DNA from 2 places in the Streptomyces sp. NPDC021100 genome. Region 2 is predicted to be linked to the other one. Evidence: riboswitches for the same ligand, from Rfam matches in the RefSeq annotation. Region 2 holds a riboswitch; the other holds the start of a gene.
What was found. Region 2 has a riboswitch for S-adenosylmethionine ahead of thrC (threonine synthase). Riboswitches for the same ligand answer to the same signal wherever they lie in the genome.

Region 1 (15,859 bases), on a different contig from region 2:
GTCCGGATCCGGTCGAACGGGTCTCTTTCGACCTTGAACCCGCGGAAATCAGATGGGTGCTTCGTGGCATCGGCGCAGGCGTTGACGTCTCGATCCACAGGTTCCCCGACATGTCCACGAGCTTCGGCGTTCCCGACGCCGACGGCGCCGTTTCGTGGCGGTCGACCCAGCCTCGAAGCAGGCTGGTGCATGCTGTGATCGGAGCCGCTCAGAAGGTGTTGCAGGAGCACGGCGAGGCCGGCTACAAGGCCCGGTGGGTTCGGTTCCCCTTCCCAGTCGCTGCCCTCCAGGACCTTCTGCGACTGCACCTGTCGAACGACGAGTGCGACCAGCCGCACGAGCCGCTCGCGCCGTAGCTCATGGGCGGGAAGCCGAAGGCCATCTCGTACGAGCCGGCCGACTGTTCAGGTCACCGTGCCACCGCCGGCAGTGCGGCTGCCACCCCCAAAGCGAACCAGTGCAGGGCCTGGTCAGCGGCATACATCCCGTTCAAACCACCCGAGTTCAACTGAGCGAAAGCAGGCGAGCCGGTGCGTTCCGGCAGCCACCGCACCGGCCGGCGCCGATCAAGCAGAGCATGAGTTCCCGCCGACCACACCAACGCCGCGACCACAACCCATTGGCGACCAGTGCAGCGGCAGGTGTTGCCGTACGCGGCCGGTGAGGCGCGGCCGGCTTTGTTCACGAGAACGGGGTTCTGGCACAGATCTTGGGGAGCCGTCGCGGAGGGTGACGGCGTCGTTCGATTGGGAGGGGACCAAACCCCGGTTGCTCAGGTGAACGCTCTCCGCGTACTCTCCGCGCATGGCTGATGATCCGTTCCAGTGCCGCTGTGTCCTCTGCCATGACTACGGCGACCGGGACGAAACGGACCGCATGGATCTGACGATCATCGAGCATGTGCAGCAGCACGGATGGCACGTCGTGATGGTTCCCGAAGACGAGATCGGCCCTGGATTCGCCTACACGATCGGCCTCGCGCACACTCATGGCGGACCTGAACTCGCCATGTTCGGGCTCGATGTCCACGCCATGCACCGCATGCTCAACACCCTCGGAGAGAAGTCCGCCGCAGGCGAAGCACTGGCGGACGGCCAGAGCCATCCTGATGTTGTCGACGGTCATCGAGTCACGCTCAGGCAAGTTGATCGCGGCTGGTACCGAACCTTCTTCGGACGGGCCATCGGGTTCTACCGGCGGCCACCTCTCCCCGTGCTGCAAGTCGCGTGGCCTGATCCCGAAGACCGTTTCCACTGGGATGAGCAGGCTGACGAAAGGCATCGCGAGTCACAGCCTCAGTTGTGGCTGCCTCCGAGTGACCACCCTGTCGGGATCTGGACAGCCGAACTCTGATCTAAAGGGCTGGGAAGCGGCGATCCCGCACCCCAGCAATGCACTACTGAAGCAAGATCATCTTGCGTAGAAGTTCGAATCCAGCGCGGCCATAGAGCTGTCTCTTGATCTGTTTGATGCGGTTCACGGCTCCCTCGATGCTGCCCGAGCTCCAGTCCAGGGAGAGGCCGGCGGTCACGGCGTCGAGGTCTCGAAGCAGGTGAAGTGCGAAGCCGGTGAGCCCGGGTAGCTGGCTGGCATCGACTGCGTCGATCCAGACAGGGAGCGTGGCGCCGAGGCGGCCGCTGAGTATCTCTCCGAAATCGCGGACGTGTCCGGCGGCCGTGTCCAGTTCGGGACAGCGGGTCAGGACGTCCTTCAGACCGACGCGGTCTTCCTCGCTCAGGGCGGCGGGGTGGCGGGTGAGCCAGCCGGTCACCTGCCGTACCGTCGGCGGCCGCGGCGATGCGGCGGACGGAGCTCCGCGCAAGTGGCGATGTGCGCGCGGACCATGCCGTAGGTGACCGGAGCTTGCTCGGCGATCAGTTCGCCGTGGAGCTGGGTGACGCTGGTGCATCCCTCCGTAAAACGTCGTTCCAGGTAGGGCTTGTAGGGGTCCAGCCTGCTGGGTCGGGGCCGGTTCTCCCGGACGGTGTCCTGCCAGCATGCGGCGTTCGCGTATCGGAGCACGGTGTTGAGACCCCAGCCCAGGTGCCGGGCGATCGCCCGGCGTGAGTGGCCCTGGGCGAGCATCTTGTGGACCAGGGCGTGTGCGGCCTTCTTGCGTTCGGCCCGCCGGCCGACGGGCTCCGCGTCGTTCTGCGGCCGACCGGAAGCCGGTGGGCTGTCCTGCGGCAGCATGCCGCTGGGCATCGGGGTGCGCAGGCAGTCGCGATGGGCGGCGACGCAGGTCTCCACGGCCCGGCCAAGGCCCTGCCACAGATGGAACCGGTCAGCGACCTGCAGGGCGTCGGGGGCACCTCGCCGGGCGCCCTCAGCGTAGGCGCCCGCCCGGTCCCGGCAGATGATCTCCACGCCGGGGTGGCGGTCCAGCCAGGCAGCCAGCGGCCCGGCTTCCCGCGTCGGGAGCACATCGACTACACGATGATCTTCAACACTGGTCAGCACCGTGGAATAGGCCTGGCCGCGACGGATCGCGAAGTCGTCGACGCTTAGCACCCGTGGAGTACTGAACCGCGGATCGGGCAATGCCATGACCCTACGCAACAAGGTCATCCGTCCCGCACCGAAGCCCAGCTGGGCCGCCAGACGCGCGCCGGCCCGCCCCGCCAGGGCGAGCTCCACCCGTTCCAGGGCGCGGTTGAGCCGCGTGGTGAACCGCGCATGTGCGACAGTCAGCCGGGAGAACGGCTCGGCGAACGTCCGGCGGGGGCAGCCCGCCGACCCGCAGATGAAGCGCCTGACCGTCAGCCGGATCACAAAGCCCTGGCCAGCCAGAGGAAGGTCCCTCAGCCTGCGCTGGTAACGGTCGTGGACTCGGCCCGAGAAGCAGCCGCAGCCCGGACACGAAGCGCCGCCTGTACGACCTCTCGCCACCACCTCGACCGTGCCGAACGCGGTCGTAACCGCCGCGACCTCCACATCGTCGATCCCCTCGAACACCAGCGAGCCCCAGAACAGTGCGTCGGTCTGCATGACCAGCACCATCACCGTCCTCCGCCGACCACGGCAGTGAACGGAAATGAACCTGATGGAGCGTCACTTCCGGTGTCAGGCGACAAGACATACGCCGTCTCCCATGAGTCAGACTCCTCGCGATCGAACACCGAGGTAACGCTCCGCGACGGCTCCCCAAGATCTGTGCCAGAACCCCCGTTCTCGTGAACAAAGCCAGGCGGGGCTGTGCGCGGGGGCGCCGGGTGGCGGGGTGAGGGCGCGGTCCAGGGCTTCGAGTACCTTCGGGCCGCCGGGGTGGCGGATCCAGACGGTGATGTCCGCGGTCGTCAGCCGGTGCCGGGCCAGGAAGCCGTGTACCTCGTCGGGCAGGTGCTTCCACGGCGTCCGGGACGTCGGGGGCCAGGGAGCGCGAACCCGTCGGTCCCAAGGCGCATGCCCATCAGGTGCTCGGTGCCGGGGTGCAGGCGGCTGCGGGTGGCGATCAGTCGTGGCCTGGCGGTCTGCCGCACCCGCGCCAGGCCGGCGCCGAGGAGCACGTGTCACTCACCTCCGACTCCCGCGGGCGGATCGGCCTCGTGACGACTGACGGTGGCGCCGCCGCGCCGCTCCCGGGCAGGGCGTGCGGCGGGCGCCAGGGCGCACGAAGGGGTGTGAGGAGCCTGTGTCGCTTCTGACCGTCCGAGGAGGCGGTGCGGCCGACGATGCGGAGGGGTATCCAAGGGGCGTCGGCCACACCGTGGTTCGGGCTACGAAGGGACGCATCATGATCGGCAGTCGTGGAGCGGGCATCGCCCTGGCCTCCCTCGCCCTGCTGGCGGCGGCCGTCGGCGGCGTCCCCGCGGCGCAGGCCGGAGGCCAGGCCCGGGAACGCACCGCCCTGGAGTGCACAGGCCAGGAGAACATCACCTACGGACCGGGCCTCGGCCTGTCCTCCGCCGGCTCCGCCGAGGTCTCCGTCGACGGGACGTATCACTGCACGGACGGCTCGGGCCGCGGCAGCACGGCCACGTACCACACTGAGGGGAAGACCGGAGGCGGCTGCCTCCTCCTGTCCTGGAACCGGTCCAGGGAGGTCCTGCACCACGCGGACGGCGCCACGACCGTCATCGTCTACGAGGCCGGCCCCTCGGTCCGCGTGGCGGGCCTCAACACCGCCCTGCTCAGAGGCGAAGTCGTCGGCGGCCGCGGCAAGGGTGCGACGGCGGAGAAGACCATCCAGACGCTGCCGGGCAGCCTCCCGACGGACTGCGCGCTCGGCGGAGGCATCCGCCACACCACCGGCCTGACCCGGCTCAGCATCCGCCCCTGAGGATCGAGGACGCGACGACGGCCCTGGCGCCGACCCGGCCCCCGGGGCCTGAGCTCGCCGCTTGACGACCGTGCCCGCTGGTCAGTCCCATGCGTTGAAGAGGACTCCGCCCAAAGTCGTGATGCCGTAGAAGCGCACCTCGCGCCACTCGCCCGGCCCGAGCACCGAAGTGTCCGCGTCGGAGAGCGGGGTGGCGAGTCGCGCACCGCTCAGAACGGCGAAGCCCGCGTCGGCGAAGACCTGCGCTCATGGGGGCGGCGCGAGGAACTTCTCCTGGCGCCAGTCCTGGCGTGTCCGGGCGAAGGCGACCCAGGGGTGAGGGGCGTGACACAGGACGACGCTCTCGCCTGAGCCCGCGCTTCCGCCCGCGCCTCCAACAACCGCCGCCGTGTGGAAGGTCCGGGGATACGCCCGTTCCTCAACCTCGCCTACCTCGCCTCCGGCGAGCCGGGCAGCGGCGTACAGACTGGTGCGGAACGCCCGCACGTCAGTCTCCGGAAGCGGGCCCTCCTTGGGCCGGAAGAAGCCCGTCGCCCCGCGCGGCAGCACGAAGCCGGTGTCCCCGTCGTCGATCACACCGCCCAGCATGCCTGGCCGGAGGCGCGTCGGGCAGGACGGGTCCCGGTTCCGCGAGGGTGCTGACCGTGGGACGTCTCCAGCACAGCGAAGGCTCGGCGACGCCACGCGCATGCCCCTTCGGCTCGCTCCCCGCCTCGCCGTCCCTTCCGCGCCGCCCGAGACGTCCGCCCGCGCGCCGCTCGTCCTCTCGGCAACCGCCCCTCCGCGCGGCGCCGCTCAGCAGCCTCTCACCGGCGGGCGGTGACGATGAGGTTGACGGGCTCGGTGGCGGCCGGGAGGCCGTGCAGGGGCTCCCAGGTGATGTCGGTGAAGCCGCAGGCGGTGAGGGCCCGTTCGTACGCCGCGCGGGTCCAGAAGTGGACGGCGAGCGTGGAGGGCGGGTCGGTGGGGATGGAGATGGTGCAGGGGTCGCCGTCGCGCGGGACGGCGGGGCGGTGGAGGATGAAGCCGTTGGGCTGGGGGACCTCGGGCTCCAGGCCCGGGTTGCCGACGACGGCGAGCAGGCGGCCCCCCGGCGCGAGGTTGGCGTACGCGCCGCGGCACATGCGGGTGAGGGTGTCGAAGGAGTCGGCGTAGTGCAGGACGGCGGCCGCGGTGACGAGGTCGAAGGCGCCCAGGACGGGCAGGTCGGCGATGTCCCGCACCTCGTACCGTACGCCGAGCGGCTCCTCCCCCTCCTCCAGGTGCGCGAGTTCGATCATCGGGCCCGAGGCGTCCACCCCGAGCACGTCGGCCGCGCCCTCGCGGCGCAGCAGCCGGGTGAAGGGGCCCGTGCCGCAGCCCAGGTCGAGGACCGAGGCGCCGTCCACCGGGCCGAGGGCCCGGAGGATCGAGGGGATCTCCACGTTCTCGCGGTAGGACTGGAGGAGGCGGTCCACCTCCCCGTACTGCGCGGCGATGAGGTCGTACTGTGGCGTCAACTGACTTCCCCCGTCGGGTTTCCGGTGGGCGGTGGGCAGTGTGTCGGCGTACGGCGGCCGATCTTCGCACTACGACCGGTGGGGCTCAAGAGTGCCCGCACGGCCGTTCCGGTGGGATGAATGCCCGTATAAGCGCCCAAATCAGGGCGGAATCGAGCGTTCCCAGGGTCGCGTACGTGGCCGATGTGACCTGAGTTACATGCCTCAGCGCAGCGTCTTCCCCACGTACCCCCGCCACCCCTCCGTGAGTTCCCGCTCCCCCACCCCCAGGACCCCCCGCGCCGCCTTGTCCACGGAACCCGTACCGGCCGCCCGGTAGAAGGCGACGAGCTTCCGTTCGCCCCACCGTTCCGCCACCATCCGGCAGGCGAGCCAGGCGCCCTCGTACGCGCGGGCCAGACGGTCGGCGCCGCCGGTGAAGCGGAAGTCGGCGTCGGCGGGGAGGCGCTCCGGGGGCCGGCCGGCGTGGACCGCGCGGGCCAGTTCGGGGGCGATCGCGGCCGGGGCGCGGTCGGCGGTGCGGTAGGCGACCCAGTCGGCGAAGCCCTCCGAGAGCCACATGGGCGTGGTGTCGGTGGTCCGGGCGCGGGTGGCCACGTGGGTGGCCTCGTGGGTGAGGACGGCCCGCCGGCCGAAGGGGCTGAGGGCGGTGTACGCCTCGGGGTTGACGACGATCCGCCCGGCGGGGGCGGGACCGCCGCCGCCCTTCTCCCCCGCCGTGGTGGTCACCGCCGCGATGCCCCGGTAGTCGGAGGGCGGCGCGCCGAGCAGGGCGCCCATCCGGTCCAGCGAGGCCGGCATCTCGACGACGAGCCGCCCAGGGCGGTCGCCGTCCCGACGGTCGCCGTCCGGTCCCGCGCCGTCCGGCCAGGCGGCGGCCACGGCGGGCACCGCCGCGTCGGCCAGGCCGGACAGGGCCCGCAGCGCGGCCGGTTCCTGGCCCGCGCCGAGGACGAGGCTGTGCCGGCCGCGGACGGCGGTGACCCGGCCCTGTTCCCAGAGCTGGCGGTCGCCGGACGCGGTGTCGTCCCCCGCCACGTACCAGCGCCCGGCGCGCCGGACGGCCGTCAGCCGGACCGGGACGGCGACCGGCGCGGTGTCGTAACCGGCCAGCCGGTAGCGGAGTTCGGCCTCGGCGGCGACCCGGTGGCCGTCGCCGGGCGCGGGGGTGAAGCCGCCGGTGCGGACGGCGCCGTACTCCCAGGAGGCGAGCGGCACGTCGGCGAGGTTGGCGAAGACCTGGCGCCGCCGGTCCCGGTAGGCGCGCTCGCCGGGGTCGACGGCGGCGAGGTACGCGCCCTCGTCGCGGTCGCGCAGCGCCGTCGCCCAGCCGTCGAGCAGCCGCCGGACGGCGTCGGTGTCGCGGACGGCCGCACCGTCGACGGGCCCGGCCCCGCAGCCGGCGAGGGCCGGCAGGGCGATCAGTACGACGGCCAGGAAGCGCAGCGCCGCCCGGCGTCCGCCGCCGGGTCGTCTCGTGGGGCCGTCCATGGCCCGCATCGTACGAGCCGGCCGGCCGGTCACCCGGAGCGGGGGGCGCGGCGGGGGGGAAGCAGGCCCCGGTCCCGCCCCTTCACCGTTTCCTGGGGCTGCCGCCCCAGACCCCGCTTGTCGCGGCTCCGCCGCTCGTCCTCAAACTCCCCCAGAGGGGGTGCCCCCAGACGGGCTGGATCTCACGGCCGCGTGACCGACGAGATCGGCATCATGTCCGCCCGGTCGTACCGCACCCGCGCCCCCGGGTACGGCGCGTGCACCACCTGCCCGCCGCCCACGTAAATGCCCACGTGGCTGGCGTCGTCCCGGTAGATGACGAGGTCGCCGGGGCGGGCCTCGGACAGCGGGACGTGCCGGCCCGCGTTCCGCTGGGCCTGGGAGGTGCGCGGAAGACCGACGCCCGCGCGGCCGTAGGCCCACTGCGTCAGCCCGGAGCAGTCGAACGCGAACGGGCCGCTCGCGCCCCAGGCGTAGGGGGAGCCGACGGCCGAGCGGGCGGCCCGCGCGGCGGCGGCCCCGCGTGCGGAACCGGCGTCGGGGAGCGCGGAGTCCCCGCCCCGCGAGGGGTACGGCGAGGGCACCGCGAAGAGGAAGCCGGCGCGGGACCCGCCCGCGGAGCGCGAGGCGCGGGCGTACCGGGCCCGTTCGCCGTCGGGCAGCGTGTTGAGGAGCCGGCGGGCGGCGGCGAGCCGGCCCTCGACCTCGTGCTTGTGGCGGGCGACGGCCCGGCGGCTGTCCTCCAGTTCGGCGAGGGCGCGGGTGGCCTCCAGCCGCTCCTGGACGAGCGCGCGCTGGGCGGCGAGCAGGGCGTGCAGCCGCTCGGTCTGCCGGCCGGTGACGCGTTCGAGGGCGGAGGCCCGGTCGAGGTAGCGGTCGGGGTCGGAGGAGAGCAGCAGGCGGAGGGCGGGGTCCACGAGCCCGTTCCGGTACTGGGCGGCGGCGACCGTCCCGAGGGCGTTGCGCATCCGGTTGACCGTCTCCTGGCCGCGGGCGACCCGGTCGGCGGCCTGTTCCACCTTCCGCCGCAGGGCGCCGGCCCGTTCACCGGCGGCGTTGTACTGCTCGGTGGCCCGCTCGGCCTGCCGGTAGAGCCGGTCCAGCCGCGCCCGCACGGAACCGGACGAGGCGGCGCCACCGGCTCCCCCCGCGGAACCCGCGGAACCTGCGGGATCGACGGGGTCGCCGGGGCGTGCGGCGGCGGACGGCGAGAACGCGGCCGCCGCGGTGGCCACGGCGGCGGACAGGACGGTGACCCGTACGGTCCGGGCGAGACCGGAGGGCGTGGATCGGCGGTGGGACGCCACGTGTTGCCGTACTCCCTTCGCTCGCGCGGCCCCCTGCCGGCCCCCTGCCGCCCGGACGGGCGGACGACGACGGGGGCACCGCGCCGGCGGCAGACAGTAGCGGCTCGCTCACTCTCCGTTCAAAGACCGCTACGGAGCGTGGAACCCGGGCGCGTCCTCGGGTAACGCCGGACGCCCCGCCCAAGACGCAGGTCATGGACGGGGCGTCGGAGCCTCCGCGGCCGGTGCGACGCCACCCGAACGGGTGGATTGGCGGGGCCGGACGGCTTAACGGTGGAACCGGAGGGCAAACCGGTAAGGCGGCCACCCCCGTGCCCGGTCAGCCCACGCGCACGCCGAACTGGAACGGCATGTTGCTCATCGCCTCGTAACGGACGACGGTGCCGGTGCGCGGCGCGTGCAGCACCTGCCCGTTGCCGGCGTACAGGCCGACGTGGTGCATGTCGCCGTAGAAGATGACCAGGTCGCCGGGCTGGAGCTGGCTCTGGTCGTAGATCCGGGTGCCGTCGTTGGCCTGCGCCTCCGACGTGCGGTCGAGCGTGACGCCGGCCTGGGCGTAGGCCCAGGAGGTCAGCCCGGAGCAGTCGAAGGAGCTCGGGCCGGTCGCGCCCCAGACGTACGGGGACCCTATCTTCGACTGCGCGGCGGCGAGCGCGGCGCCCGCCCGGCCGGAGCCAGGGACGGCCTTGCCGCTGCTGCCGGTCTGCCCCGAACCGCCGTCCTTCGAGCCGCCCTTGGACCCGCTCGCACCCGAGTCGTCCGTGCCCGCCTTGGCGGCGGCCTTGGCGGCCGCCTCCTTCTCGGCGGCGGCGATCGCGGCGCGCTCCTTCTCCGTCAGGGAGTTGAGGACGTCCTGCGCCTCGGCGAGCTTGCCCTGCACCTCGGCCTTGCGCTCGCCCAGCGCCTTGCGGGTGGACTCCAGGTCGGCGAGCTTGCCCGCCGCCTCCTCGCGCTGCTGCTTCAGGGCGCGCTGCTTGGTGGCGATCTGCCGGAGCGCCTCCGCCTGCTTGGCGCTGACCTGGTTGAGCGTGGACGCCCGCTCCAGGTACGTGTCGGGGTCGGACGAGAGCAGCAGCTGGAGGGAGGGGTCCACCGAGCCGGTGCGGTACTGGGCGGTGGCCACCGCGCCGAGCCCGTCCCGGAGCTTGTTGACCTCCTCCTGACCGCGCGCGACGCGGTCCTGGAGGTCGCCGGCCTCCTTCTCCAGCTTCTCCTGCCGCTGCTTGGCCCCGTTGTACTTCTCGGTGGCCTGCTCCGCCTGCTCGTAGAGCCGGTCGACCTTCTCCTTGGCCTCGCTGCGGGTCGGCTTGGCGCCGGGATCGGCGGAGGCCGCCTGGGCGGAGAGGGCGACGGCTGCGGCGGCGGTCGCGGTGAGGACGGTCACCCGAGTACGGCTCGGCTGTTTGGGACGACGGTGGGACGCCACGGAGTCGAGCTCCTTTTCTCCTCGGCCGCCGCGGGTGCGCTGGGGCGCGGATGGGCACGGCGGGACACTTCACGTCATCCGGATTGGATGATCACCGCGCGAAGGTTCGAGGCCCGACCTTAGTGACCCTCATATGATCGGTTCAAATCCCTTGGGGGAAATCGTTGCTCAGCTTTCACGTTGTTGACGTGGGGGGTGCTCCGGTCCCGCCCCTTCGCCGATTCCCGGGGGCGAGCCCCCGGACCCGCTCGTCCTCAAACGCCGGACGGGCTGAATAGGGCGCCCACTCCAGCCCGTCCGGCGTTTGAGGACAACCGCGCGGAGCGCGGTTTCAGGGGGTGCGGGGTCCGCCCCGCGGAAACGGCGAAAGGGCGGGGTTGGGGCTCAAGTCCGCGCCAGCCTCCGCAGCAGCAACGCCGAAGCCACCGGCCGCGCCCCCGCCTTGGCGACCCCGTCGGCCACCTCCCGGTCGGTGGACACGACCACCACAGGCCGCCCGGGCGGCTCGGCCCGGACGAGCTGACGGATCAGCTCGTCGGCCGTCACCCCGGGCTTGCTGAAGAGCACCCGCACCCCGCGCGGCGGCGCGAGCAGCACCGGAGCGGCCAGCTCGGCCCCGTCGAAGACGCACGTCATCTCGGCGCCGGTCTGCGCGGCGAGCATGGACAGCCCGCCCAGCAGCCGCAGCCGCTGCTTGTCCAACGGCATCGTCGGATAGCCGGTCTTGGTGACGTTGTAGCCGTCGACCACCAGGTGCGCCTGCGGCAGGGCGAGCAGTTGGTCGAGCAGGGCGGGGTCGGTCTCGGACAGGGCACGGGCCGCGATGTCCTTGGGCGTCATCCGGCCGGGCTCCACCGCGTCGACGAGGTCGGCGGGGTGGACGGAGGTGGGGGGCAGGGCCAGTTCGCGGCGCAGCCCCTGGGCGGCGTCCAGGACGGTGTCGAGCAGCAGCCGCAGCCGCATGTCCTCGACGCTGCGGCCCTCGCGGACCGCCCGGCGGCTCGCCTCCAGGGCGGACTCGGCCTCCGCGAGCCGGGCCTTGACGCGCCGGGTCTCGCCGAGGGCGGCGGCCAGTTCGGCGGCGGCGTCGGTGCGCAGCGCCTCCAGCTCGGCGTGGGCCTTGCGGAGCGCCGCCTCGCCGCGGCGTACGTCGTTGAGGGCGCTGCGCAGCTTGCGGTGCAGGCCCTCGCCCTCCTTGCGGACGGTCTCCAGCTCGGCGCGGGCACGGTCGGCCTCGGTGCGGGCCTCGTCGCGCACCCGGGCGAGCTCCTCGCGGAGCTGCCGGAGCTCGCGCTGGGCCTCCTCGCCAGCCCGTTCGGCGCTGGCCCGCTGGGCCTCCTCGCCGGCGGCGGTGACCAGTTTCACCCAGCCGGGCGGGCGCAGGACGAAGGCCATGGCCGCGACGTCCTCGGGGTCGGCGGCGGCGGGCGGCGACCCGGCCTCCAGGGCCCGGGCCAGCTCGGAGCCGGTCTCCCGGAGCCGGGCGGAGATCCGCTGCCGGAACGCGGTGTCGGTCTCGACGGCGGCGGCCATCGCGTTGCCGGCGAACTTGGCCCGGCGGGCGGGGGTGAAACGGGCGTACTGGCGCAGCTGCGCGGGGAGTTCGGGGACCGTCAGCCCGCCGAACGCCTCGGCGACGAGTCCGATGACACGGCGCCGGATCCCCTCGGGCAACGGGCGGTCGAGCACCTCGCCGACGCCGCCGGCGCGGCCATCGTCGTCACCGGCCGTCTCCTCGCCGTCCGTGTGCTCCACCACGCGTGTCCGCTCCGTTCCTCAGCTCGTCCCCGGACGGTCCACCGGCCCGGTCTCCGGCCCCGCTTCCCGTCCCGCTCCGGCCGGGCGGCTCACGCGGGGGCGTGGGGGGTGCCCGCACGGGGTGCGGCGCCACCGGGCGGTGGCGGTCGGCCGGGGAACGTCCATGGTGCCGTCCGTCCTGTTCGTGGCGTGCGGGGTGCGGGGCGTTCGTCGTAACCCTACGGCCTGCCCGCCCCGTGGCGGGTTGGGACCGGCACGAGCCGGAACGACCGGCGAGGCTCTCCGTACCGCTTGCCCCGGTACGCCATGATCTGCCCATGATCGTAAAGGCAGTGCGGCGGGAGCGGCCCCGCACCCCCTGGGTCACCCGTACCGTTCTGGCCACCTGCTGCGCGGTCTTCCTGATCGGTCCGGCGTCCGGCCTCGATCCCTCGTACGGCACCGGCGCCGACCTGGTCGCCGCGCAGACGGCCTACTTCGAGCGGTGGGGAGTGGTGCCGGACGAGCTCTGGCACGGGCTGCCGGCGTCCCTCGCCACCCCGTTCACCGCCCTCTTCGTGCACGGCAACTGGCTGCATCTGCTCGGCAACATGCTCTTCCTCCACGTCTTCGGGGCGATGACGGAGGAGCGCATGGGCCGCCTCTCCTTCGCCCTGTGCTACGTCGTCACCGGCTTCCTCGCCCTGCTCGGCTACGCGGCCGTGCACGCCGGATCCACCCAGTCGCTCGTCGGTGCCTCCGGGGCCATTTCCGGGATCCTCGGAGCCTTCCTCCATCTCTTCCCACGGGCCCGGGTGACCAGCCTCTTCCCGTTCCTCTTCTTCCTCCCGCTGCGCTTCCCCGCCTGGGCCGTCCTCCTCTTCTGGTTCGCCCTCCAGTGGCCCGGCGTCGGCGCCCCCGACGACCGGCCCGGAGTCGCCTACCTCGCCCACGTCATGGGCTTCGCCCTCGGCTTCGGCTTCGCATGGGTGTGCCGGGAACGGCCGGTTAGAGTGAAATCCCCCGTGAACGACGCGGCCGGGTCCGCCGAAGGAGACAAACCGACGTGATCACCTCGATCGTGCTCATCAAGACCGACGTGGACCGGATCCCCGAGATCGCCGAACAGATCGCGGCTCTGGAGGGGGTGAGCGAGGTGTTCTCCGTGACCGGGGCCTACGACCTCATCGCGATGGTGCGGGTGGCTCGGCACGACGATCTCGCGGAGGTCATTCCGGGGCGGATCAGCAAGGTGCCCGGGGTCGCGTCGACCGAGACGCACATCGCGTTCCGCACGTACTCGCAGCACGATCTGGAGGCGGCGTTCGCGATCGGGCTGGACAGCTAGGCGCTCCGCAGGGGCGCCTGCGGCGGGGGTGTGCCCCGGTCCCGCCCCTTCGCCGATTCCTGGGGCTGCGCCCCAGACCCCCTTGTCGCGGCTCCGCCGCTTGTCCTCAAACGCCGGACGGGCTGAATTCAGCCCGTCCGGCGTTTGAGGACAAGGGGGTCCGGGGGCTTGCCCCCGGGAATCGGCGAAGGGGCGGGACCGGGGCAGACCCCCGGAGGGACTACCGCCGCACCAACTCCCCCACCGCCCCCGCAAACCGCTCGATGTGCTCATCAGGCGTCCCGACGCCAAAGCTCACCCGCACGGCCGAGCCCCCCGCGGGAAGCAGCGCCCGCACCAGGGGATGCGCGCAGAACAGCCCATCCCGCACCCCGATCCCGTACTCCGCCGAAAGAGCCGCGGCGAACGCCGAACTCTCCCACCCGTCGACGACGAACGACACCACCCCCACCCGCGGGGCGTCGTCCCCGAACAGGGACAGGACCCGCACCTCCGGCACCGCCGCGAGCCCCGCGCGCAACCGCGCGAGCAGCGCCTCCTCCCGTGCGGCGAGCCGCTCGAACCCCGCCTCGGTCAGCGCCCGGCACGCGGAGGCGACCGCGTGCGCGCCGATGACGTTCGGGGATCCGGCCTCGTGCCGGGCGACGGTGTCGAACCACTCGACCGCGGGCGCGCCGGACGCGTCCCGGATGACGCTGCGGGTGGCGCCGCCGCCCGCCAGATACGGCGCGGCCGCCCGCAGCCAGTCCGCGCGCCCCGCCAACACCCCCGCGCCGAACGGCGCGTACAGCTTGTGGCCGGAGAAGGCGACCCAGTCGACGTCCAGTTCGCCGATGTCCACCGCGCGGTGCGGCGCGAGCTGTGCCGCGTCGAGGACGACACGGGCGCCGTGCGCGTGCGCGGCGGCGGCGAGTTCGCGGACGGGCCATACCTCCCCGGTCACATTGGACGCGCCCGTCACGCACACCAGCGCGGGGCCGTACGGTTCCCGCGCCGCCAGCGCCCGTTCCAGCGTCTCGACGGCCTCCGCGGGGCTGCGCGGCGCGTCCAGCCAGGTGACGGGCGTCTCGCCGGTCCCGGCGCGGCGGGCCCAGGGCAGCAGGGCGGCGTGGTGCTCGGTCTCGAAGACGAACACCCGGGTGCCGGTGGGCAGGGCCGCGGCCAGGAGGTTGAGCGAGTCGGTGGTCGAGCGGGTGAAGACCACCTGGTCGTCCGCCCGGCAGCCGAGGAACGCCGCGACGGTCGCGCGGCTGTTCTCGAACAGCTCGGTGGAGAGCCGCGAGAGGTACCCGGCCCCCCGGTGCACGCTGCCGTAGTACGGCGCGTAGGCGGCGACGTCGTCCCACACCCGCTGCAGGGCGGGCGCGCTCGCCGCGTAGTCGAGGGCGGCGTAGGCGACTTCGCCACCCCCGGCGACGGGAACGCGGACGTCCCGCCCGAGGACGGGCAGCGGCAGGGACGGCGCGGGGCCGGCGGCGACGGCGGTGGGGGCGGGGGCTGAAACGGTGGAGGACATGACGAACTCCCGTGGAAGGCAGGCGAGATCACTGCGCGGCGGCACGGCGGCGGCGCAGGAGAAGGGGAACGTGCGGGCGCGGAGAAGGGGCTCTCGGCCCTAACGCATTCGCTGGATCACGGAAGGAACTCCCTCGACGACCAGGATCCCTGGCGAGGGATCCGCGCTTGCCGCAGACCTCGCTGCCTGCGGCCCGGTCATCACCCGGGGCACCCCGCCACGGAAGGAGGGTTGCCGGACAGCGGGCCGGGGCCTGTGTCGCTGTCACTCGTGACCTGGCGGCGAGTATGGCATAGCGGATCACGGCGGCGAAAGCGTGGTCCGTGATACGGACGGCTTACGGCCGGGGGGTGGTGCCCCGGTCCCGCCCTCTCACCGTTTCTCGCGGGGGCCGGCCCCCGCACCCCCGAAGCGCCCTGCGGGCGCTGTCCTCAAGCGCCGGACGGGCTGAATTCAGCCCGTCCGGCGCTTGAGGACAAGGGGGTCTGGGGCGCAGCCCCAGGAAACGGCGAAAGGGCGGGACCGGGGCACCCTCACCCCCCGTTGCTCACCCGCACCCACCGCTCCAACGCCCCCCGAGCAGCCCCGCTGTCGATCGACTCCGCCGCCCGCGCCATCCCCGCCGCGATCCGCCCGACGAGCGGCTCGTCGGAAGGCTCCAGAGCCACGAGAGCCGCCGCCGAGTTCAGCAGCACCGCATCCCGCACCGGCCCGGTCTCCCCCGCCAGTACCCGCCGCGCCACATCCGCGTTGTACGACGCGTCCGCACCCCGCAGCGCCTCCACCGGCACCAGGTCGATCCCGACGTCCCGGGGGTCGAAGTGCTCCTCCCGCACCACACCGTCCCGTACGACCCACACCCGCGACGTGGCCGTGGTCGTCAGCTCGTCCAGCCCGTCGTCGCCCCGGAACACCAGCGCGGACGAGCCCCGTTCGGCGAGGACCCCGGCCAGGATGGGTGCCATCCGCGCGTCGGCGACGCCGGTGGCCTGGGCGCGGACGCGGGCCGGGTTGGTGAGCGGGCCGAGGATGTTGAAGGTGGTGCGGACGCCGAGTTCGCGGCGGGCGGCGGCGACGTGCCGCAGCGCGGGGTGGAACTTCACGGCGAAGCAGAAGGTGATGCCGGCCTCGTGGGCGACCTCCACCACCCGCTCCGGGGAGAGGTCCAGGTTGACGCCCAGCTTCTCCAGGACGTCGGAGGCGCCGCTCGCGGAGGACGCGGCCCGGTTGCCGTGTTTGACGACCTTCACGCCCGT
Region 2 (15,859 bases):
GCGCCCAGGCGGCCTTCGGCCAGGCCGCCCGTCCTGACGTCGTGGCCGAGGGCCACGGGGGTGCCGCCGAGGCGGCGGCTCAGGAGGTCGCGGAGGGGGAGGTCGTGCCAGCCCAGGTTGGCGGCGTAGACGGCTGTGCCGGTGCTCGCGTCCACCACTCCCGGTACGGCTATGCCTGCGGCTGCCGGGGGTTCGCCGAACTCCTTCTCGGCGCGGTCGCGGAGTTCCTCGGCGAGGTCGAGGATGCGGGCGACCACGGCGTCGGGGCCTTGTGCGCGGTCTGTGGGGCGGAGGGTTTCGTGGACGAGGGTGGTGTCCGCGCCCATGAGGGCGGCTTTTATCCCGGTGCCGCCCACGTCGAGGGCGATGACATGTTTCACCGGGACAGTTTCGCGCGTGGGGTGGGAAAGGTCTAGTCCACTGTCCAGGGGGTGGGGCGATGGGGTGCGCCTGCGGCGGGCTGTGCCCCGGTCCCGCCCCTTCGCCGATTCCTGGGGTGCGCCCCAGACCCCCTTTTCGCGGCTTCGCCGCTCGTCCTCAAACGCCGGACGGGCTATATCAGCCCGTCCGGCGTTTGAGGACAACCGCGCGGAGCGCGGTTTCGGGGGCGCGGGGGCGGAGCCCCTGCAAGAAACGGTGAAAGGGAGGGACCGGGGCAACCCTCAGGCGCCGAGCACCACGCTCCGCGCCAGCCCCCGCGGCCGATCCGGATCCCGATCCCGCCCTTCCGCCACCGCCACAGCGACCCGCTGCGCCCGCACCAGCTCCGCCAGCGGATCCCGCGCGGCATGGACGAACGTGCCGCCGGCCGCCCCGACCGCCTCCTCCAGACCGTCCGGCACCGGTCCGAAAGCCCACGTCACCCGCCCCGCCCCCGCGATGGCCACCGGCCCGTGCCGGTACTCCATGGCCGGATACGACTCCGTCCACGCCCCCGCCGCCTCGCGCATCTTCAGGGCCGCCTCCTGGGCCAGGCCATAGGCCCAGCCGCGGCCGAGGAACGTCCACTGCGAAGCGGAGAGCAGCGCGGCCGGCAGCGGCTCGGTGACCACGGAAGCCGCCTCGGCGGCGGCCCGCCGCACGGCGTCGGCACCTCCGGGGAGAGCGGCCCGCAGCAGGGCCAGGGCCGTCGTCGCGAACCGCGTCTGGACGACGGACTCCTCGTCCGCCCAGTCCAGTACCGCCAGCGCGTCGGCCGCGTCCCGTACCGGGGTGGCGGGGTCGGCGGTGAGCGCCAGCAGCGGCGCGGTGCCGCGGAGGGCGGCCAGCAGGTCCAGGACCTCCGTCGTGGTGCCGGAGCGGGTGATCGCCACCACCCGGTCGTAGCGGCGCGCCGTGGGGAACTCGGACGCGGCGAACGCGTCCGTCTCGCCCTCGCCCGCCGTCTCGCGCAGGGCCGCGTACGCCTGCGCCATGAACCAGGACGTGCCGCAGCCGGTGACGGCGACGCGCTCGCCGGTCCTGGGCAGTCCGTCCGTGGCCGGGGCGGCGTCCGCGGCCCGGTGCCAGCAGGCGGGCTGGGTGGCGAGTTCGGCGGCGGTGCGGGAGGGGGACTCAGGGGGTGGTACGGCCATGACCTGGGCTCCTTGCGGTCTGCGTGAGCGATCCACGAGTGATCCATCAGTGATCCGGCAGTGATCCGTCCGTGCCCCACCGTGGATAGCAGCCCGCCACCGGGAGGGGGAAGGGCGAGGCCGGAGCGAGCCCTTGTTCGAAGAGCCTTTAAGGTGGCGCGGGAGAACATGCGGAGCCCGCGGCTCCCGCGGTCCCCACCGGGCAGGTCGTCCGCATCACGGCCGGGGGCGCGCGCACGGGCACGGCACGGGCACGGCACGGTCACACGGGTCACAATCACAAGGGCGGAAAGCAAGTGCAGCGGCGGCGGTTCTTGAGTCTCTCGGCGGCGGGTGCCGCGACGGCGGCGATGGTGCCCGCTCTCTCGGCGTGCGGGAGCGGTGGCCCCGGCGGCGGCAAGACGCTGAAGCTGGTCGCCGCCGAGTACGGCGACGGCAAGCCGGAGAACAGCTCGAAGAAGTACTGGGACTCGGTCGCCCGGACCTTCATGGGCGACCACAAGGGCGTCAAGGTCGAGGTCGAGGTCTACAGCTGGACCGAGGTCGACAAGAAGGTCGCCGACATGGTCGCCCAGGGCAACGCCCCGGACATCGCGCAGATCGGCGCGTACGCCGACTTCGCCGCGGCCGGCAAGCTCTACAGCGCCGACCAGCTGCTCTCCATATCCACCCAGGCCGACTTCATCGCCTCGATCTCCCGCGCGGGCGAGGTGCACCGGACGCAGTACGGCCTGCCGTTCGTCTCCTCCACCCGACTGCTGTTCTGCAACGAGACGCTGTTCCGCAAGGCCGGGATCATCAAGCACCCCGAGAGCTGGGCCGAGGTCCAGACCGCCGCCACGAAGCTGAAGGCCGCCGGGGTGAAGATCCCGTTCGGGCTGCCGCTGGGCCCCGAGGAGGCACCCGCCGAGACCATGCTGTGGATGCTGGGCGGCGGCGGTGGCTACACCGACAAGAACGGCAGCTACACCATCCGTTCGCAGGCCAACGTCCGGACGTTCGAGTGGCTGCGGGACGAGCTCGTCGGCAAGGAACTCACCGGTCCCGGCAACCCCGGCCGTACCAACCGTCAGGACCTCTTCGACGCCTTCTGCAAGGGTGAGGTCGGCATGCTCCACGGCCACCCCAGCCTGATGCAGCAGGCGGAGGCGGCCCAGATCAAGTACGACATGGTGCCGCTGCCCGGCATCGACGGCAAGGCCAAGTCGACGATGGGTGTCGCCGACTGGGTCATGGCCTTCAAGACCGCCCCCCGCAAGGAGACCGGCCTCTTCCTGGACTTCCTCTACGGCACCCAGACCGTGCTCGACTTCACCGGCAAGTACGACCTGCTGCCGGTGACCACGTCCGCCTCGAAGGAAATGTTCAAGGACGACTCGCGGCGGTCGAAGAAGCTGCGGCCGTTCCTGAAGCCGCTGCCGGAAGCCGAGTTCTACCCCGCCGACAAGACCTCCTGGGCCAAGGTCAGCAAGACCATCAAGGAGAAGATCGGCGGCGTCGTGCAGAAGGGCGCCGACGTGGCCGGCATCCTCGACGAGATCCAGCGCGAGGCGGACTCCACGGACGGCGTGGCGCGCTAGGCACGGAGGCGCGGCGGGCCCGGATCCTCCCGGGCCCGGATCCTCCCGGGCCCGGGCCCTCCCCGGCCCGGATCTTCCCCGGGCCCGGGCCGTCCCCGGCCCGGATCTTCCCCGGGCCCGGGCCCTCCCCGCCGTCGCCTACGCTGGACCGCATGGACGACAGGCCCCTCTCCGGGAGCGACCGGCCCCTCTCCGAGCGGGACCTGGCCGTGCTCGCCCTCGAACGGCGGTCGTGGCCCGGCCCCGGCGCCAAGGAACGGGTCGTGCGGGAACGGCTCGGCATCACGCCCACCCGCTACTACCAGCTCCTCAACGCCCTGCTGGACGACCCCCGGGCCCTGGCCCACGACCCCGTCACGGTCAACCGGCTGCGCCGGCTGCGCGAGGCCCGGCGGGCCCGCCGCTGAGCGGGTGGCGAGCGCCCGCCGCGGTGGTCCTTTCCGGTGCGCGCAACGCCCGGTCCCTTCCGGCGTACGGAAACGCCGTGGTCTTCTTCCGGCGCACGAAACGCGCCGGTCCCTCCCGGCGCACGGGAACACGCTCCGAAACCCCGCCCCACGAAATCCGGAAGCCCCCGACTCGACGGCGCGCGCCTGGGTAGGGTCGACGACATGGCCAGCCACCCCCTTCCGGAACCCGTGACATCCGCCGGGCGCGAGGGCCTCGCCGCGCTCCTCGCCCGGCCCGGCCGCGCGATCGTCGCGCTGGACTTCGACGGGACGCTCGCCGAGATCGTCCCCGACCCCGAACGCGCCCGGGCACACCCCGCGGCCGTCCCCGCCCTCGCCCGGCTCGCGCCGCACCTGGACTCGGTGGCGGTGATCACCGGCCGGCCCGCCGGGGTCGCCGTCCGCTACGGCGGCTTCGCCGGGGTGCCGGGCCTCGAACGCCTGGCGGTGCTCGGGCACTACGGCGCCGAACGCTGGGACGCGGCCACCGGCACCGTCCGCTCGCCGGCCCCGCACCCGGGCATCGCCGCCGTCCAGGCCGAACTGCCCGGTGTGCTCGACGCGTCCGGCGCCTGGCACGGCACCTGGGTCGAGACCGCGCCCATCGAGAACAAGGGCGGCCGGGCCGTCGCCGTCCACACCCGCCGCGCGCCCGATCCCCAGGGGGCCTTCCGCGCGCTGGAGAAGCCGCTGGCCGAACTCGCCGCCCGGCACGGACTGATCGTCGAGCCGGGACGGCTGGTGCTGGAGCTGCGCCCGCCGGGCATGGACAAGGGCGTCGCCCTCGCCGACCACGTCCGCGCCACCGGCGCCGACTGCGTCCTCTACGCCGGCGACGACCTCGGCGACCTGGCCGCCTTCGACGCGGTGGAGCGGCTGCGCGCCGACGGGCTGACCGGTGTCCTGGTGTGCAGCGGCAGCACGGAGGTCACCGAACTGGCCGAGCGGGCTGACCTGGTGGTGGACGGCCCGAAGGGCGTGGTGGGGCTGCTGGAGGCGCTGGCGGACGGGGTGACGGAGTGACGCGGTGACAGGTGATGCGGTGACGGGCGGGGCATCGGAAGGCCGGCGCGTCCCCGGTTCTTCCCGTAGCCGCCCTTCCCGTCCCCTCCTCGTCCCCTGACGCCCCTGTTCCGCGCCCCCGTCCCGCCCCCGTCCCGTTCCTCTCACTCTCCGTCCGCGTCGGCCCCCTCCCGGCGCGCCTTCCCGTCGTCCTTGACGCCGACCGCCGCCAGCGCGGTCGTCCAGTCCCGGGCGATGGCCTGCTGTGCCTTCCGCAGGTCCGCCTTGCCCGAGCAGATCGCGTTCTTCAGCTTCGTCTCGACGACGTCCTTGGGGTTGTTGGGGCCCGCGCCGTCCTTGTGGCCGGGGGAGGGCGGCTCTACCCACAGGTTGCGCGCGTCGTTGGGGTCGCCGCCGAGCTGGAGGCTGATGAGATGGTCGTATTCGGCGTCGCGCAGCGACTTCTTGTAGCCGTAGGAAGCCGCGTTGGCGGTCTTCTCGCGATTCGTGATGTTCACGGGCGGCCTGATGTCCTTGGTGTAGCCGCCGCGGCAGATGGTCGTCTTGAGCGTGTCCGGGGTGACCTTGGGGTTGGTCGCCCCGGGGGTGCACTTGGGGTCGGGCAGCGGCTCCTTGGCCGTCGTATAGCGGTAGGTGCACGTACCGGGAGCGGGCTGCTTCTGCACGGTGTACGAGGACTGGGGGCCCGGCCCGGCCGGCACCGACCCGTCGCCGGAATCCGGGCCGGATCCGGCGGACGAGGACGGCCCCTTGGCCGCGTCGGGCCCGGAGGGCGAGGCCGTACCGGTGGCCGAGGCCCCCTTGCCGGCCTTGGCGTCCGACTTCCCGTCATCGGAATCCGACGAACAACCGGCAGTGGTCACGGCGAGGACGGCGGCCGTGGCGGCAACGGCCACCCAGCGAGGTGCGATCGACATGCCCCATGACTACCCGTCCGCACCGCCCGTCAGTCGGGCGGCCGAAGCACACCGGCGCGCACGGCAGCCCGCCACACGCCCCGATGCCCCTCCCGCCCCGTGACCTCCGGTTCCGTCCCTCGGCCTCGGGGCCCGTCCCCTGCCCTCCCGCGCTACAACGCCCGCAGCGCGTCCAGCTGTTCGACGAACCAGCGCGCCGGCGGCAGCGCCGTCGCCGCCGCGGCCAGCCGCTTCGACCGGTCGGCGCGCTGCCCGGGGTCCATCAGCAGCGCCTCGTGCAGGGCGCGGGCCGTGGCCTCGACGTCGTACGGGTTGACGACGATCGCGTCCGCGCCCAGCTCCGCGGCGGCCCCCGCCTCCCGCGAGAGCACCAGCGCGCAGCCGTCGTCGGAGACGACCGGCACCTCCTTGGCGACCAGGTTCATCCCGTCGCGGATCGGGTTGACCAGGGCGACGTCCGCCATCCGGTAGGCCGCGAGGGAGCGCGCGAAGTCGTCCTTGACGTGCAGGGCGACCGGCTGCCACCCGGGCGTCCCGAACTCCTCGTTGATCAGGCCGGCGACGCGCTCGACCTCCGCCGTGTAGTCGCGGTAGACGGTCAGGTCCTGCCGCGACGGGTACGCGAACGCGATGTGCACGACGCGCTCGTGCCACTGCGGGTGGTCCTCCAGGAGCCGCCGGAAGGCGTGCAGGCCGCGGACGATGTTCTTCGACAGCTCGGTGCGGTCCACGCGGACGATCGTCCGGCGGCCGGCCCCGACCTGCTCGCGCAGCGCGGCCATCCGCTCCTCGACGTCCGGCCGGTGGGCGCGCTCGCGCAGGAAGGCGGCGTCCGCGCCCAGGCCGTGGACGCCGAGCAGGGTCGTCCGGCCGCCGAGGCGCACGGCCGTCGCCGTCCCGTCGTTCGCGCGGACGACCTCCGCGCCGAGGACGTCGGCGCAGCAGGCGGCGAACGCGTCGGCCCAGCGGCGGGTGAGGAACGCCGCGCGGTCGCCGCCCAGGATGCCGCGGAGCACCTGCGCGGCCACGTCGTCGGGGAGCATCCGGTAGTAGTCCGGCGGCGCCCAGGGGGTGTGCGAGAAGTGGCTGATGCGCAGGTCGGGGCGGCGCTCGCGGAGCAGGCCCGGGACCAGCGTCAGGTGGTAGTCCTGGACGAGCACCGCCGCGCCCTCGGCGGCCTCCTCGGCGAGCGCGTCCGCGAAAGCGGCGTTGTACGTCTCGTACGCGGCCCACCGCTCGCGGAACCCGGCGTCGAAGACGGGCTCCAGCGGCGTCTGGTAGAGCAGGTGGTGGACGAACCACAGCACCGAGTTGGCGATCCCGTTGTACGCGGCGGCGAAGGTCTCGGCCGGGACGTCGAGCATCCGCACTCCGTACCCGCCGGTGTCGGCCGGGTCGAGCCGGCGGCCCGCGCGGCGGGCGGCGAGCCGGTCGCCCTCGCCGAGCGCGGCGCAGACCCACACCGCGCCGGAGTCCGTACCGATGGCGCTGAGGCCGGAGACCAGGCCACCGCCGCCCCGGCCGGAGGTCAGGGATCCGTCCTCGGCGACCCGGTAGGAGACCGGGCCGCGGTTGGATGCCACGACGATGGGGGCGTTCTGCACGTGCTCAGCGACCATGACGCGAGCCTTGCCACGCCGCCATCCGCTCAAACGTACGCCTCCCCCTCTTGCCCGCTCCCCTGCCTACGCCGCGCGGTGCCGCGCGTACTCGGGGATCTGGGCCATCGGCGGGCGTTCCTCGGTGTCCACCGGGTACGTCCGCGGGACGAAACCCTCCGCCGTGCGCTCGAACTGGGTCAGTTCCGGGCGCACCAGCGGCTCGCGGCCCAGCCGCAGCTGGGCGGTGCGGTAGATGGCGGCGGCCATCCGGCCCAGCGCCCGCCCGTCCTGGTGGCGGTGCTTGCGCACCCCGACGTCGACCTGGGCCAGCGCGTCCAGGCCCACCGTGTGCAGCGCGTCGACGAGCAGGCCGAGCTCCACGCCGTAGCCGACGGGGAACGGCAGCCGCTCCAGCAGCGAGCGCCGGGCCGCGTACTCGCCGCCCAGCGGCTGTACGAAACCGGCCAGCCGCGGCCAGTGCAGGTTGAGCAGCGGGCGGGCGACCAGCTCCGTCACCCGGCCGCCCTGGCCCGCCGCCTCGCCCAGCGGGCGGTCGTACATCGCCTTGACGAAGTCCACGTCCGGGTCGGTCAGCAGCGGGCCGACGATCCCGGAGACGAAGGCGGACGAGAAGTCGCGCAGGTCGGCGTCGATGAAGCAGACGACGTCGCCGGAGGTCACCAGCAGGGACCGCCACAGCACCTCGCCCTTGCCGGGGACGGCGGGCAGGCCGGGGAGCACGGCGTCCCGGTGCTCGACCCGGGCCCCGGCCGCCGCGGCGACCCGGGCCGTGCCGTCCGTCGAACCGGAGTCGAGGACCACCAGCTCGTCGACGAGCGGCACCTCGTCCGTCATGAGGTCGCGGCGGATCGCGGCGGCGATGTCCCCGACCGTGGCCTCCTCGTTCAGCGCGGGCAGGACGACGCTGACCGTGGTGCCCGTCGCGCGCTTCGCGGCGAGCAGCCGGTCGAGCGGGCGGTCCGCCGCGGTCCAGGACCGCCGGGACAGCCAGCGCTCCACCTCTTCCAGCACGTGAACGACTCCTCGCTTGTGAACGGTGTGGGGGTCTGTCTCGCGGTGCGGGACGGCCCTCTCGCCGCGCCGCACCTTCCGATACAGTCTTGAACAACGCGGAGCGCGCCCGTATGTCGGGGGTGCCGCGCGCACAAACGCCTGGGCCCCGCCCAGTGCCATACCGCTCATCCAGAGGGGCAGAGGGACACGGCCCGTTGAAGCCCCGGCAACCCTCCAGCCGGTCTCCTCGTGAGGCTCCCGGCGGGGAAGGTGCCAATTCCGTCTCGTGGCGAGGTTCGCCACGGGGAAGATGAGGAGAAAGGGCCTCGCCTCCATGGCTGTGCAAGCCGTCGAAAGCGTCACTTCCGCCGCTGCTTCCTTTGGTCCCGCCGTCGCGCTGTCCTGCCGCGAGTGCGGCGAGCGCGTCCCCCTCGGGCCGGTCTTCGCCTGCACCTCCTGCTTCGGCCCGCTGGAGGTCGCCTACGAGCTGCCGCTCGGCGACCCCGAGGGCCTGCGGCGGCGCATCGAGTCCGGTCCCGCGAACATCTGGCGGTACGCGCCGCTGCTGCCCGTCCCCGCCGACGTCGCCTCCCGGCCCAACCTCCGGCCCGGCTTCACCCAGCTCGTCCGTGCCGACAACCTGGCCGGGGAACTGGGCGTCACCGGCGAGCTGTACGTCAAGGACGACTCGGGCAACCCCACGCACTCCTTCAAGGACCGCGTCGTCGCGGTCGCGGTGGAGGCGGCGCGCGCCTTCGGGTTCACCACGCTGTCCTGCTCCTCGACCGGCAACCTGGCCGGCGCGGTGGGCGCGGCGGCCGCCCGCGCCGGGCTCCGGTCCTGCGTCTTCATCCCGCACGACCTGGAGGCCGGCAAGGTCGTCATGGCCGCCGTCTACGGCGGCGACCTCGTCGGCATCGAGGGGACGTACGACGACGTCAACCGCTTCTGCTCCGAACTCATCGGCGACCCGCTGGGCGAGGGCTGGGGCTTCGTCAACGTCAACCTCCGCCCCTACTACGGCGAGGGCTCCAAGACCCTCGCCTACGAGATCTGCGAACAGCTCGGCTGGCGGCTGCCCGACCAGCTCGTCATCCCCATCGCCTCCGGCTCCCAGCTCACGAAGATCGACAAGGGGCTGCGGGAGCTGATCGCCCTCGGGCTGGTCGAAGACCGCCCGTACCGCGTCTTCGGCGCCCAGGCCGAGGGCTGCTCCCCGGTCTCCCGCGCCTTCAAGGACGGCCAGGACGTGGTCCGCCCGGTCAAGCCCGACACGATCGCCAAGTCCCTGGCCATCGGGAACCCGGCCGACGGGCCGTACGTGCTCGACATCGCACGGCGTACGGGCGGTGCCGTCGAGGACGTCACGGACCCGGAGATCGTGGACGCGATCCGGCTGCTCGCCCGCACGGAGGGGATCTTCGCGGAGACGGCGGGGGGCGTGACGGTGGGCGTCACGCGGAAGCTGCTGGAGTCGGGGGTGCTGGATCCTTCGCTGACGACCGTGGTGCTGAACACGGGGGACGGGCTGAAGACGCTGGACGCGGTGGCGGCGGGGCCGTCGGTGACGATCAGGCCGAGCCTGGGGGCGTTCCGGGAGGCGGGGCTGGGGTAGGGGGGCCGGCCCCGGTCCCACCCTTTCGCCGTTTCCTGGGGCTGCCGCCCCAGACCCCGCTTGTCGCGGCTTCGCCGCTCGTCCTCAAACGCCGGACGGGCTGACTGTCCAGCCCGTCCGGCGTTTGAGGACAACCGCGCGGAGCGCGGTTTCAGGGGGTGCGGGGGCTTGCCCCCGCAAGAAACCGGGGGCACCTCCCAGCGGTAGCTGGGGGAGAAAGGGCGGGACTGGGGCACCCCACCCGCGGCCGCAACCCCTCTCTCCGCGCACGCACACGCGCCACACCACTCACAAGAAAGGGCACCCCATGAGCGTCACCGTCCGCATCCCCACCATCCTCCGCACCTACACCGACGGCCGCGCCGAAGTCCCGGCCCAGGGATCCACCCTCTCCGAGGTGATCGGCGACCTGGAGAAGAACCACCCGGGCATCGCCGCCCGCCTCCTCGACGACGCCGGCAAACTGCGCCGCTTCGTCAACGTCTACGTCAACGACGACGACGTCCGCTTCGAAGGCGGTCTGGCCGCGGCGACCCCGGACGGCGCGGGCGTGTCGATCATCCCGGCGGTGGCGGGCGGCTGAGCGCCCGCGACGCTGAGCGCCCACGACTCCGGGCGCTCGGCTGCAACGAGAGACGCATCCGGCAACGGGAACCACACGCGAACCACACGCGAACCGTGAATCGCCCCGACCGCTAAGCGGACGGGGCGATTCCGTCTGTTGAAGCGCGATACAGTTGGGACGTTCCCCCTCCGGTGTCAGAGCCGAACGCATATGAGAACCCGTCAAGTTGCGCAGGAATTAGGTGCGCGAATTGTCGGGTTGGCTGGCGTATGTCCGGCCCGACTTGCCCTGGAACATCCCCTGTTGGGCAGATATCGCCGCTCGGCGACGCCGGTATTTCTCGTCCGTCTGACCTGTTGCAGACGGCATCCGTGCAGATACATTCAGCCGCGGTCGACGCGTTCCGGCGCACACCCCTCGGTGTCACAAGGGGTGAGGTCTGACCCGGGTCCGCGAAGTGCGGTCCTGCGCAAGGGCCAGTAATAGGGGAGTTAGGCATGGCTCAGGGCACCGTCAAGTGGTTCAACGCGGAGAAGGGGTACGGCTTCATCGCGGTCGACGGTGGTGCGGATGTTTTCGTCCACTACAGCGCGATTCAGATGGACGGCTACCGCACCCTGGAAGAGGGGCAGCGAGTCGAGTTCGAGATCTCGCAGGGCCAGAAGGGACCTCAGGCCGACATGGTGAGGGTGACCGCCTGACCGCGGCGCATCGACCACCGATCGCTCAGTCTGCCGAAGGGGTCCGCACCGGGAGGTGCGGACCCCTTTGTCATGTCCGTTCATCTGTTCGGTGGTCGGCCTGTTCGGCCGTCCGGGTCGGCGGCGCGGGGGAGTGCGTCGGCCTTGGGCTGGGAAGGGTCTCCGGGGCGCCCCCGGGATCCGTTCGAAACGAGGTCCGGAACCCCTCCGGGACGGTGTCCGGGATGACCCCGGTCTTCGGAAGGACGCTTGCACTCGGAGGTGCCGAGTGCTAATCATTGGCTTAGCACTCTCCCAGTGAGAGTGACAGACTTGGACCGTCGGTGAGGTCCACGGGCCCGGCGGGGCAAGGAACCGCCGAGCATGTGGGCCGTCCGTCGCGGGCGCCTGTGCGGTCCGGAGCAATCCACCCCCAGTCCGGGAGGACCACTTCACATGGCCAAGATCATCGCGTTCGACGAGGAGGCGCGGCGCGGCCTTGAGCGCGGTATGAACCAGCTCGCCGACGCCGTCAAGGTCACCCTCGGCCCCAAGGGCCGCAACGTCGTCCTTGAGAAGAAGTGGGGCGCCCCCACGATCACCAACGATGGTGTCTCCATCGCCAAGGAGATCGAGCTGGAGGACCCGTACGAGAAGATCGGCGCCGAGCTGGTCAAGGAGGTCGCGAAGAAGACGGACGACGTCGCCGGTGACGGCACGACGACCGCGACCGTCCTCGCCCAGGCGCTGGTCCGCGAGGGTCTGCGCAACGTGGCCGCCGGTGCCAACCCCATGGCCCTGAAGCGCGGTATCGAGAAGGCCGTCGAGGCCGTCTCCGCCGCCCTCCTGGAGCAGGCGAAGGACGTGGAGACCAAGGAGCAGATCGCCTCCACGGCCTCCATCTCCGCCGCCGACACCCAGATCGGCGAGCTCATCGCCGAGGCGATGGACAAGGTCGGCAAGGAAGGCGTCATCACCGTCGAGGAGTCCCAGACCTTCGGTCTGGAGCTGGAGCTCACCGAGGGTATGCGCTTCGACAAGGGCTACATCTCGGCGTACTTCGCCACCGACATGGAGCGTATGGAGGCGTCCCTCGACGACCCGTACATCCTGATCGTCAACTCGAAGATCAGCTCGGTCAAGGACCTGCTGCCGCTCCTCGAGAAGGTCATGCAGTCCGGCAAGCCGCTGCTGATCATCGCCGAGGACGTCGAGGGCGAGGCCCTGTCGACCCTGGTCGTCAACAAGATCCGCGGCACCTTCAAGTCCGTCGCCGTCAAGGCCCCGGGCTTCGGCGACCGCCGCAAGGCCATGCTCGGCGACATCGCCATCCTCACCGGTGGCACGGTCATCTCCGAGGAGGTCGGCCTCAAGCTGGAGAACGCCGGTCTCGACCTGCTCGGCCGCGCCCGCAAGGTCGTCATCACCAAGGACGAGACGACCATCGTCGACGGTGCCGGTGACAGCGACCAGGTCCAGGGCCGCGTCAACCAGATCCGCGCCGAGATCGAGAACAGCGACTCGGACTACGACCGCGAGAAGCTCCAGGAGCGCCTCGCGAAGCTGGCCGGCGGCGTGGCCGTCATCAAGGCCGGTGCCGCGACCGAGGTCGAGCTCAAGGAGCGCAAGCACCGCATCGAGGACGCCGTTCGCAACGCGAAGGCGGCCGTCGAGGAGGGCATCGTCGCCGGTGGTGGCGTGGCCCTGCTCCAGGCCTCCCAGGTGTTCGAGAAGCTGGAGCTCGAGGGCGACGAGGCCACCGGTGCCAACGCCGTCAAGCTGGCCCTGGAGGCCCCGCTCAAGCAGATCGCCGTCAACGGTGGTCTCGAGGGCGGCGTCGTCGTGGAGAAGGTCCGCAACCTGACCGTCGGCCACGGCCTCAACGCCGCGACCGGCGAGTACGTCGACATGATCGCCGAGGGCATCATCGACCCGGCGAAGGTCACCCGCTCCGCCCTGCAGAACGCCGCCTCCATCGCGGCGCTCTTCCTCACCACCGAGGCCGTCATCGCCGACAAGCCGGAGAAGGCCGCCGCGGCCGCTCCGGGCGGCATGCCCGGTGGCGAGATGGACTTCTGAGCCGACCCGGCTCGCCAGTCCTGAAGCAGACCGAGGGCGGCATCCCCATCACGGGGATGCCGCCCTCGGGCGTTTCCGGGGAAAGCCGAAGAAGTACGTGGCGAGGAAGCCGGCCGCGTACCCGACCAGCAGCCCCGCCGCATACACCGCCACCGCCTCGACCGCCCCGTGATCCCCTCTGAGCAGCGGGAACAACGCCCAGCCGGACGGCCCGATCGCCGTCGCCCCCACGCTGCCGCTCCCGCCCTGTGCCATGAACCCCACGAACCCGCCGCCGAAGGCGCCTCCCACACAGGCCGTCGCGAAGGGCCGCCCCAGCGGCAGCGACACCCCGTAGACCAACGGCTCGCCGACGCCCAGCAGTCCCGCCGGGAGGGCCGAACGCACCGTCCGCCGCACCGGGATGTCGTCCGGCAGCCGCAGGTAGACGGCGACCGCCGCCCCCACCTGGCCCGCGCCCGCCATGGCGAGGATCGGCAGCAGGACCGTGCTGCCCCGCTCGGCGATCAGCGTGGCGTGCACCGGGATCAGGGCCTGATGCAGCCCCAGCATCACCAGCGGCAGGAACAGCCCGCCGAGCACGAATCCGGCCACGGCGCCCCCGTGCGACATCAGCCAGTCCGCGAACCGCCCCACCGCGCTTGACGCTTCACCCGCCGCCCACATCAGCCCGTACAGCGTCGCCAGCCCCGGCAGCAGCACCGTGAGCGCCGGAGTGACCAGGACGTCCAGCGCCTCGGGCACGACGCGCCGGCACGCCCGCTCCACGGCCACGGCCAGCAGCGCCGCGGCGAGGGCCCCGAGAACCCCGCCCTGTCCGGGCGTCAACCCTCGGCCGTAGGCGTCGACTTGTGTTACTCCGGGCCAGACGGCCACCGCCGCGACGGCTCCGCCGAGGACCGGCGTCCCGCCGAACTCCTTCGCCGTCTGGTACCCGACGAAGACGCCGATCAGCGCCATGAACCCGGACGCGACGGCGTTCAGCGCCGGCACGAGGGCGGGCACCCACCGGAGATTGGCGAGCAGGCCGGCGAGGCCGGCGATGATGCCGCAGCCGATCAGGGCGGGGATGAGGGGGACGAAGATCTGGGCTACGCGGCGGAGGGCTTGTTTGGTGGGGGCGGTGGTGCGCGCCCGGCGCTCGGCGCGGAGGGCGGCGGCCACCCGGGTGACCGTCCCCGGCCCCAGGACGACCTGTACGGCCGAGCCGTCCATGATCACGCCGAGGACGCCGGGGATGGCCCGGAGGTCCGCCGTCCGGACGAGGGCGGGGTCCGCCACGTCTGCGCGGAGGCGGGTCATGCAGTGGGTGAGGGTGCGGAGGTTGGTGGGGCCTCCGAGGAGGGGGAGGAGGGTGGTGGCGAGGTGCTGCTCGGTGGGCATGGAGGATGTGTCCCACGCGGGGGCGCCGTTTGTAACGGTGGGGTGCCCCGGTCCCGCCCTTTCTCCCCCAGCTACCGCTGGGAGGTGCCCCCTCTGGGGGAGTTTGAGGACAACCGCGCGGAGCGCGGTTTCAGGGGGCGCGGGGCCCTCCCCGCAGAAACGGTGAAAGGGCGGGACCGGGGCTCACCTCCCCCGCGCTGCCTCCAACGCCACCCGCAGGTGCCCGCCGGCCTCCTCCAGCAACCGGCCGGCGGCGGCAGCGTCCACGCCGCCCAGGAGGACCAGGATCGCGTCCTTGACCTCACCCCCCGTGGCCGTCAGGGCCGCCTCGATCTCGGCGTCGTCCGCCCCCGTCGCGAGCGCGACGATATGCCGCGACCGAGCCCGCAGCTTCGCGTTCGAGGCGCGGAGGTCGACCATCAGATTCCCGTACGTCTTGCCGAGGCGGATCATGGTGATGGTCGAGATCATGTTGAGGACCAGCTTCTGGGCGGTGCCGGCCTTGAGGCGGGTGGAGCCGGTGAGGAGTTCGGGGCCGACGACGATCTCGATGGGGTGGTCGGCGGCGGCGCCGAGGGCGGAGTGCTCGTTGCAGGAGAGGCCGATGGTGAGGGCGCCGGCCGCGCGGGCCCGGGTGACGGCGGCGACCGCGTACGGGGTGCGGCCGGAGGCGGAGACGCCGACGACCGTGTCGTCGGGGGTGAGGGCCAGCGCGGCGAGGTCGGCCGCGGCGGCGGCCGCGTCGTCCTCCGCGCCTTCGACGGCCGTCACCAGCGCCTCCGGGCCGCCCGCGACCAGGCCGACCACCCGGCCGGGCTCGGTGGCGAACGTCGGCGGGCACTCGCTGGCGTCCAGCACCCCGAGCCGTCCCGCCGTCCCCGCGCCCGCGTAGACCAGCCGGCCGCCGCGTGCCATCCGTTCGGCGGTGGCGTCGATGGCGGCGGCGATGGCGGGCAGCCGGCCGGCGACGGCGGTGGCGACCGTCGCGTCGTCGGCGTTCATGACGGTCGCGATGTCCAGGGTCGGCAGCCGGTCGATGTCCGCCAGTTCGGGGCGGAACGCCTCCGTGGTGAGGTGGGCGAGCTGGGCGCGGAGGGCGGCGTGGGCGGGGGACGACGACATGGTGGCCTCGCTCGGTCTCGGGTCAGCGTCTCGGGTCAGCGCGGGTCGGGGCGCGCGGCGTGGCGGTGGGCGAGCGCCTCGTAGGAGGCGGAGAGGGCGGGCGCGGCCCGCTCGTACGTCCGCTGCGCGACGCCGATGAACAGGCAGTCCACGACCAGCAGTTGGCTGGTCCGGCTGGACATGGCGGCCGGGCGGAGCTCGCTCTCCCGGGCCGTGGACGTGGCGAGGACGTGGTCCGCGTACTGGCCGATGCCGCC

Region 1: another riboswitch for S-adenosylmethionine. It lies ahead of ACH4PU_RS24995 (aminotransferase class V-fold PLP-dependent enzyme); the one in region 2 lies ahead of thrC (threonine synthase).

What each region holds. Positions count from the first base shown of each region.
Region 1 is NZ_JBIRQH010000015.1:101,812-117,670, forward strand. It holds gene ACH4PU_RS24930 (hypothetical protein) at 1-356, shown strand, start outside; gene ACH4PU_RS24935 (DUF4262 domain-containing protein) at 805-1,353, shown strand; gene ACH4PU_RS24940 (transposase) at 1,397-1,771, opposite strand; gene ACH4PU_RS24945 (ISL3 family transposase) at 1,768-3,000, opposite strand; gene ACH4PU_RS24950 (hypothetical protein) at 3,734-4,279, shown strand; gene ACH4PU_RS24955 (hypothetical protein) at 4,526-4,855, opposite strand; gene ACH4PU_RS24960 (class I SAM-dependent DNA methyltransferase) at 5,086-5,778, opposite strand; gene ACH4PU_RS24965 (hypothetical protein) at 5,983-7,278, opposite strand; gene ACH4PU_RS24970 (NlpC/P60 family protein) at 7,452-8,576, opposite strand; gene ACH4PU_RS24975 (NlpC/P60 family protein) at 8,896-10,002, opposite strand; gene ACH4PU_RS24980 (NYN domain-containing protein) at 10,387-11,691, opposite strand; gene ACH4PU_RS24985 (rhomboid family intramembrane serine protease) at 12,078-12,809, shown strand; gene ACH4PU_RS24990 (Lrp/AsnC family transcriptional regulator) at 12,806-13,087, shown strand; gene ACH4PU_RS24995 (aminotransferase class V-fold PLP-dependent enzyme) at 13,308-14,603, opposite strand; SAM riboswitch class IV at 14,762-14,879, opposite strand; gene trpD (anthranilate phosphoribosyltransferase) at 15,137-15,859, opposite strand, start outside.
Region 2 is NZ_JBIRQH010000007.1:27,713-43,571, forward strand. It holds gene ACH4PU_RS15495 (ROK family protein) at 1-380, opposite strand, end outside; gene ACH4PU_RS15500 (SIS domain-containing protein) at 663-1,574, opposite strand; gene ACH4PU_RS15505 (extracellular solute-binding protein) at 1,871-3,154, shown strand; gene ACH4PU_RS15510 (DUF3263 domain-containing protein) at 3,307-3,561, shown strand; gene otsB (trehalose-phosphatase) at 3,766-4,626, shown strand; gene ACH4PU_RS15520 (hypothetical protein) at 4,770-5,543, opposite strand; gene ACH4PU_RS15525 (trehalose-6-phosphate synthase) at 5,696-7,162, opposite strand; gene ACH4PU_RS15530 (glucosyl-3-phosphoglycerate synthase) at 7,229-8,176, opposite strand; SAM riboswitch class I at 8,341-8,475, shown strand; gene thrC (threonine synthase) at 8,493-9,773, shown strand; gene ACH4PU_RS15540 (MoaD/ThiS family protein) at 10,081-10,356, shown strand; gene ACH4PU_RS15545 (cold-shock protein) at 10,836-11,039, shown strand; gene groL (chaperonin GroEL) at 11,475-13,097, shown strand; gene ACH4PU_RS15555 (PTS transporter subunit EIIC) at 13,146-14,480, opposite strand; gene murQ (N-acetylmuramic acid 6-phosphate etherase) at 14,664-15,602, opposite strand; gene ACH4PU_RS15565 (MurR/RpiR family transcriptional regulator) at 15,638-15,859, opposite strand, start outside.